Regions from separate parts of the Bacillus sp. PK6-16 genome, predicted to be linked through region 1. Evidence: riboswitches for the same ligand, from Rfam matches in the RefSeq annotation. Region 1 holds a riboswitch; the other holds the start of a gene.
What was found. Region 1 has a riboswitch for FMN ahead of M1D66_RS19485 (ECF transporter S component). Riboswitches for the same ligand answer to the same signal wherever they lie in the genome.
Positions count from the first base shown of each region.

Region 2: another riboswitch for FMN. It lies ahead of ribD (bifunctional diaminohydroxyphosphoribosylaminopyrimidine deaminase/5-amino-6-(5-phosphoribosylamino)uracil reductase RibD); the one in region 1 lies ahead of M1D66_RS19485 (ECF transporter S component).

Region 1 is NZ_CP096511.1:3,813,673-3,817,711, reverse strand. Features, by position in the region: gene M1D66_RS19500 (cob(I)yrinic acid a,c-diamide adenosyltransferase) at 1-384, shown strand, start outside; gene M1D66_RS19495 (peptidoglycan DD-metalloendopeptidase family protein) at 469-1,083, shown strand; gene M1D66_RS19490 (hypothetical protein) at 1,248-1,934, opposite strand; FMN riboswitch at 2,183-2,322, shown strand; gene M1D66_RS19485 (ECF transporter S component) at 2,485-3,063, shown strand; gene M1D66_RS19480 (ferredoxin) at 3,185-3,433, opposite strand; gene M1D66_RS19475 (YpbB family protein) at 3,732-4,039, shown strand, end outside.
Region 2 is NZ_CP096511.1:1,316,796-1,320,834, reverse strand. Features, by position in the region: gene M1D66_RS06900 (alpha/beta hydrolase) at 1-424, shown strand, start outside; gene M1D66_RS06895 (DUF2552 family protein) at 434-679, opposite strand; gene M1D66_RS06890 (CDGSH iron-sulfur domain-containing protein) at 819-1,025, shown strand; FMN riboswitch at 1,216-1,359, shown strand; gene ribD (bifunctional diaminohydroxyphosphoribosylaminopyrimidine deaminase/5-amino-6-(5-phosphoribosylamino)uracil reductase RibD) at 1,665-2,777, shown strand; gene ribE (riboflavin synthase subunit alpha) at 2,759-3,403, shown strand; gene ribBA (bifunctional 3,4-dihydroxy-2-butanone 4-phosphate synthase/GTP cyclohydrolase II) at 3,416-4,039, shown strand, end outside.

The DNA.
Region 1 (4,039 bases):
TTTGATTGTGGAGGAGACTTGGCAATAGTGGAACAAAAAATTCCTTATAAAGTGACAATTGAGATGGTTGAAAGTTTAGAAAAAAAGATTGATTTATATATAGAAGAAGCCCCGCCACTAGAACGCTTTATTTTGCCAGGTGGTAGCGAGGCGGCGGCTACTATTCATATTGCACGTACTGTTGTAAGGAGAGCAGAACGCTCTATAGTATCATTGCAAAAAGAAGTGAAAATAAATGAAGTTGTATTAAAGTATGTAAATAGATTATCTGATTATTTGTTTGCGATAGCTCGAGTAATAAATGCCCGATTACAAGTGAAAGATGTGGAGTATAACCGTAGTGCATTAGTTTTTCGTGATAAAAAAGAGAAGGAAGTGGAGTAATTCACTTTCTTTTTTTGTATACTTTTTTCTGTAATATACCAAAATAGAGAAGGTATGGTGGTAATTAGAAAACGGAGGATGTATATGAAAGTTTTAAAATGCGGTGTCATGTTATTGAGTATACTGTTTGTATCTCAATTACATGTTTATGCAGAAGAAAATCGATGGACATGGCCTGTTGAAGGTCAGATAAGTGATTATTTTGGGACAAGGCATGGAAAACATTATGGTATTGATGTAGCTGCGCCGATTGGAACGCCTGTGGCAGCTATCCAAGATGGTAAGGTAACGAGGTCTTATTATTCAAGTAGTTATGGAAATGTTGTATTTATTAAACACGGAGAATATGAGGCTGTATATGCACATTTAAATAAGAGATATGTGGATCAAGGAGATTATATTTCCAAAGGAGAAAAAATTGGAGAAGTAGGGAACACGGGAGAATCGCGAGGTGCGCACTTACATCTAGAACTTCATCAAGGAAGATGGACGATGGCGAAAAAGAATGCGATGAACCCATTGCTTGTTTTAAGTGAACAAAGAAATGAAGTTGTTTCTTCGTCATTATATGTCGTACAAAAAGGGGATACTTTAGTTAGTATTGCACGGAAATTTAGTATGACACTTAAGGAAATTAAAGAAAAAAATGGATTGCAGCAAGAGCTAATTTATCCTAATCAACAATTATATGTTAAGTAAAGGAAACGCTTCGAAAATTAAACTTTGAACAAATTTATGTTCTTCTTAAATAAGATTCAATGTAAATGAAATTATATGGGCGCTTTTGCTAGAACTATTGAGTGAATCAGAGCATCTATATCTAAAAGAAAGCCGTCCCAAAATTTATTTTGGGACGGCTTCTTTTACCAAAAAATAAAGACACATATAAATCCAGAAATAGCTAAATAGCTATATAAGTAAAAAACTTTTGTTCTTGTTTTCTCTTTTGTTCGAAACAGTACGATAGTCGGTTCAATTAAACCGATTGTCAAACAAAGTAGGCCAAGAAGCATACAACCAATCGAGATAGAATACAGGGCGATTTGTGGTGCTTGAAATGGAATCATCCATTTTAATAAAAATGCAATAAGTGCAGTGTAACAAATACTACCGATGTATTTATTCAGTGGTGTATTAGAACGAAAACCAGGAAGTTTTTTTAAGAAAGAGCGGGAAACAACTTCTGTTTGTAAAGATGTATGCTCTTCAATAATTTTTTGAGCTTCTTTTCCTTTTTGAAAAAGAGATAAGATCCAATTTCGCTCACCCTGAAAAATAAATTGAGAAGTTGTCAAATAGTGATCAATCTTCACTTTATTCCAACTCTTCCACGGATGACGCTCACACAATTTTAATTTACTTTCTGTTTTTTTATCATACTGATAAATACTGATGCCATCTTCATCGAAAGTAGCATAGTATGTCTCGTTTGAGAATGTGCCTAAATCAATTGGGCAGTAGAAAAGTAATTCTTTTTTTAAGTAAAAGTATTCTTTTCTTAAGTTTTTTTTCATTGCTTCTCGAATAGAATGTCTCTTGTCTTTTTTCATGACATTTCCTCCATAACTCAGAAAATGTTCTTATCTTAACAATTCAATATCTTATCACTTTTAATTATATATGACTAGGTAATTCAAAAGAGAAATGCCGAATAATAAAAAATATGGATTGTATTGTAAAATATCTCGCAATTTATTTGTTTTTACGAAAAATAAATAACTAATTTTAAATAAGTTACAATTTTTTAGTTCACAATGTTATGAGGTTGTTGTATAATGGAGGGGAAAATAGAATATCGGTCTATCTTCGGGGCAGGGTGAAAATCCCGACCGGCGGTGATGAACTATTTATGATTTTGTTCTAAGCCCGCGAGCCGTTAAGGCAGGATTTGGTGTGATTCCAAAGCCGACAGTATAGTCTGGATGGGAGAAGATGGAGGTTCAAGCGTTCAAAAAAGATATGGATTTGAACGTCTGTTTGATGTGCCTTAAATTCTCCCTTTGTGTAAAACACAAAGGGTTTTTTCGTTCTATGAAAAAATAGGCATAGCAGAACCTTTCCACTTTCCATGAGATGATCGATGGAAAAGGAGAGAGAAAGATGAAACAAAAAAACAGTGTAGTGCAGATGGTGAGTGTAGCGATGCTAAGTAGTATTGCATATTTACTAATGATGTTGGATTTCCCGTTCCCAGGGCTTCCGCCATTTTTGAAAATTGATTTTAGTGATGTACCAGCTCTAATTGCGGCAATTATCTTTGGACCAGTAGCAGGAGTGATTGTAGAGGCGATAAAGAACATTTTACATTACGGGATTCAAGGAAGTTTAACGGGAGTACCAGTTGGAGAAATTGCAAACTTTATTGCAGGATGTTTATTTATTGGGCCAGCAGCTTTCTTATTTAGAAAGTATCGTACTGTGAAGAGTTTAACTACAGGATTAATGCTAGGGACAATTACAATGGCACTTATTATGAGTGTATTAAACTACATCATCATATTCCCGGCGTACACTTGGTTTTTAAATTCACCAGCTATGTCTAGCGAAGCTATAAAAACAACGGTTGTAACGGCAATCTTACCATTTAATTTAATTAAAGGGATTGTTGTAACAATTGTATTTGTAGCATTATTCTCACGCCTGAAAGTATGGGTGTTTGCAAAAATGAAAAATGCATAATATATACTAAAACCATTAGTAGTGTGAAACTACTAATGGTTTTTTATTAAGGAAAATAAAATTTAGATACAAAAAACGCCCCTCATCAATAGGAGGGGCGTTTTTTGAAGTTAATAAAAGACTATTCGAATTTTAAAGCGTCTCCGTCGAATGATTCGTCAGCAACTTTAATTGAGTCAGTTGGACAGCCTTCGAATGCATCCATCATATCTTCAATTAATACATCTGGAATTTCAACGATACCTTGGTTATCATCTAATGTTACAAATGCAATACCTTCATCATCATAGTCATAAATGTCTGGTGCAGCAGCGCCGCAAGCACCACATGCAATACAAGTATCTTTATCAACGATTGTATATTTTGCCATCTTTTTTCCCTCCTGATAATATGTATGTGAAAAGCTCGCCATAAAAATTATAACCTTATTGTAAAACGGTTTGTAAAACTTTTCAACATAAAATTATAATGATAATGCTTATCAATTAGAGTGTCAACTTATTTTTGAATTATGTCATAAGATTTTCAAAATACGTAAATATGATTTCGTTTGATACAATAGAATATATACAAGTATATAGTTCTTATATGATAAGTTTAATGAGCGACAGTAGATAGTGTAATTGTACTGAAAAGAATGAAGTTAAGATTGGAAGGTGGAAGCGGTCATGCAAATACAATATACTTTGTTGCATTGTTTAAAACAATTGAATGGTGAAAGAACCGTTTCTTCTATTTATTATTTACTAAAGGGCAAACGTTCTTCGCAAACTTTACAAGATGGAAATATGTTCCGAATTTCTTTTTTGTTCGGAATATATAAATCATTAAATAGAAATGACTATGATGGTGAAGTTGCAAAGTTGTTGCAAGCGGATTTTATTCAAGAAATACATGAAAATACATATGTGTTAACACCTACGGGTAAAATGCAGTTACATAAATGGGAGGAAGTTTATGCTTTTCCGGCGCATTT
Region 2 (4,039 bases), 2.5 Mb from region 1:
ATACGCAGGACTTGTAGAAGATGGTGCTGATTTCTATATTGCAGATTGTCCTTTCTCTGATTTTCACGGACAATTACAGCACCGTTTAAAGGTTGAATTCCATTTACCAAAATGGCCTTTATTACCTTTAGCAAACGCATTTTTGAAAGTTCGTGACGGTTATACAATTCGTGAAGTTTCACCAATCGACTGTATAAAAAACATTAACAATCCCGTTCTCTTTATTCATAGTAAAGATGACGACTATATTTTAGCTGATATGACAAAAGCGTTATATGAAGCGAAAGAAAATAATAAGCAGCTTTATATTGCAGAACACGGTGCACACGCTTGCTCTTATAACGAAAATAAAGAAGAGTACGAAGCAGCCGTCGATCAATTTTTAAACACATATGTGAAAGAAACAAAAAACAGGCTTGCATAAGCCTGTTTTTTATTGCGCTAAAACGTCTGTAACTTGTTCCATATTTTCAGAAATCCATTGCATTGCATCATCTAACGTTGGGAATTCTGTCGTTTGAAATGTTACTTCATCTTGAAGTAACCAAACATCCTTTGCCTCTTGCCCTACACCTGCAATGGACCAATGTAACAAACTATATGGATGATTATCATTCAAAAATGATGCCCACGTGCGCTCATTTGCAATGTTTCGTAATGTATGTAATTGTTTATCCATCTCTCGTCACCTTACTCTAGTCAGTTATGAAAACTATTATAACACTCTCTTCTTTCTCAAACAAAGTGCTCTTTTTATATTGTCAAGCACTTCCCTTGATTATATGATGAAATTAAGCGTTTGGGAAGGAGGGATAACGTTGGCAAAAGTACAAATTAAAGTAAATGATAATGGCTCTTTTCGCGTTACAGGGGACGTGGAATTAGTCGACTCACAAGGGAATGTATTCCCAGCAAAACCGGCATTTTCTTTATGCCGTTGTGGTTTATCAAAAAATATGCCTTATTGCGACGCTTCGCATAAAGGTAAATTCGAATCTGTTGTTAGAGCACCAGAGGCAGAATAATTTTACATGTGACATGCACATTTTTTTGTGCATGTTTTTTCTTTTTAGCAACTCCGTTATATCCCTTCTCCTTACAACATTTCTAATACTTTTATTTCCATTCCAGCCTGCATATATTTTCACACAATTCTTCACATTCGAATATTTTTTACTAGCCTTTTATTTTTTTTGTGCTATAATTTGAGCAAACAGCATCCTTCGGGGTCGGGTGAAATTCCCAACCGGCGGTGATGAAGTGAAAACTTCTAAGTCCGTGACCCGTTTTCAACTCGAAAACGGTGGATCTAGTGAAACTCTAGGGCCGACAGTATAGTCTGGATGGGAGAAGGATATGTTTCTAGTTTTTTATATAGTGAATACACTTTTATTTCAGTATGCATATTTTTAAAGATTCATTTTGATTCTTTATATATGTTTAATTTTCTATACTTATTTTTTATACTGAAATAAAAAGAGACAACTAGCGTTTAAAAATTCGATATTTTGCTAGGTTTTTTCCTTATGCAGAAATATCAATTATCGTTAGGTTTCTTTCCTATGCTTTCGTATTCAAACTATATTTCTAGAAATCACGTCTCCCAAACCCCAAGGATATTAAATCCTTGGGGTTTTTTGATTTTTTTAGGAGAGGTGAAGAAAATGACAGATCAAGAATATATGAGGATTGCCCTGCAGTTAGCAGAAGGGACATCAGGACAAACAAGTCCAAATCCTATGGTTGGTGCTGTTGTTGTAAAAGATGGAAACATCGTTGGTATGGGGGCTCATTTACGAGCTGGTGAAGAACACGCAGAAGTTCATGCCCTTCAAATGGCTGGTCAGAACGCCAAAGACGCTACCGTTTATGTAACACTGGAACCGTGTAGCCACTTTGGAAAAACACCACCTTGTTGTGAATTGCTCATCGAAAAAGGAGTTAAGCGTGTTGTAATTGCTACTCTCGATTGTAATCCGCTCGTTTCTGGTAATGGAAAAAAAAGATTAGAGGAAGCTAGAATTGAAGTAACGACCGGTGTTCTTGAAGCAGAAGCAGTTTTATTAAATCGCTACTTTTTTCACTACATGAAAACGAAACGCCCTTTTGTAACAATCAAAACAGCGATGAGCTTAGATGGAAAAACAGCAACTGTAACTGGTGAAAGTAAGTGGATTACAGGTGAAGAAGCACGTGCTGATGTTCACCAATATCGCCATACACATGATGCAATTCTTGTTGGAGTGAATACAGTTATAGCTGATAATCCTCATTTAACAACAAGAATTCCAAGTGGTGGGAAACATCCTATTCGCGTTGTTTTAGATACCCATTTACGAACGCCACCATCTTCTCATGTTATAACAGATGGTTTAGCACCGACATGGATTATTGTCGGTAAGGATGTAAAGAAAGAGAAGATATCTTCTTATGAATCTAAAAATATAGCTATATTCCAAATGGAAACGAAGCATATAGAAATCGAGGACCTTCTTTCCTTTCTTGGAGAAAAACAAATTCTTTCTCTATTCGTTGAAGGTGGCCAATCGATTCATGCAAGTTTCTTAAAAACAAACAATTTTAATGAAATTGTAACCTATATAAGCCCGAAATTAATTGGTGGGAAAGATGCTCCTACTTTATTTGGAGGAAATGGTTTTTCAAAATTACAAGATGCGCTTTCCTTGAAAATTCAAGAGATGAAACAAATTGGTGATGATATAAAAATCGTTGCGAATGCCCGAAACGAGGTGACAAAATGTTTACAGGAATTGTAGAAGAATTAGGAACGATAGCAAACATGCAACAAAGCGGAGAAGCGATGAAATTAACGATTCATGCAAAGAAAATTTTATCAGATGTTCACTTAGGTGATAGTATCGCGGTTAACGGTATTTGCTTAACTGTAACAAACTTTACAACTACTTCATTTACAGTTGATGCAATGCCTGAAACGATGCAGTCGACATCACTTCGCATGCTTAAACCGCACTCTAAAGTAAATTTAGAGCGAGCAATGGCTGCAAACGGACGATTCGGTGGACATTTCGTTTCAGGACATATTGATGGCATCGGAACGATTTTAAATAAAAAACAACATTACAATGCCGTCTATTACAAAATAGCAATTTCTGATGAACTGCTGCGCTATTGTTTGCATAAAGGATCCATTGCTGTTGATGGAACGAGTTTAACGATATTTGATATAGACGAATCTTCCATAACGATTTCACTCATCCCGCACACAGTAAGCGAATCTGTCATTGGAGAAAAAAATGCCGGAGATATCGTAAACATTGAGTGTGACATGATTGGTAAATATATTGAACGCTTTATTACTAAACCTACAAAACGAGTAGGTTCAATGACTGAAAGCTTTTTACAAGAAAACGGATTTCTATAAGGGGGAAGCACAATGTTTCATCGTATTGAAGAAGCTCTAGAAGATTTAAAACAAGGTAAAGTCGTTATCGTATGTGATGATGAAAACCGAGAAAATGAAGGCGATTTTATTGCTTTAGCAGAGTACATTACACCAGAAACAATTAATTTTATGATTACACATGGCCGTGGTCTCGTTTGTGTACCGATTACAGCAGGGTACGCAGAACGTCTACAATTAGAACCAATGGTATCTCATAATACAGATTCACATCATACTGCGTTTACAGTGAGCATTGACCATGTTTCTACAACAACAGGGATTAGCGCTCACGAACGTGCAACTACGATACAAGAATTGTTAAACCCCGCATCAAAAGGCGCTGATTTCAATCGACCTGGACATATCTTTCCATTAATTGCGAAAGAAGGCGGTGTCCTGCGTCGTGCAGGTCATACAGAAGCTGCTGTTGATTTAGCAAAGCTATGCGGTGCCGAACCAGCTGGAGTTATTTGCGAGATTATAAATGAGGACGGCACGATGGCACGTGTACCTGATTTAATAGAATGCGCAAAACAATTTGATATAAAAATGATTACAATAGAAGATTTAATTGCTTACCGCCGCCATCATGAAACACTTGTGACGAGAGAAGTG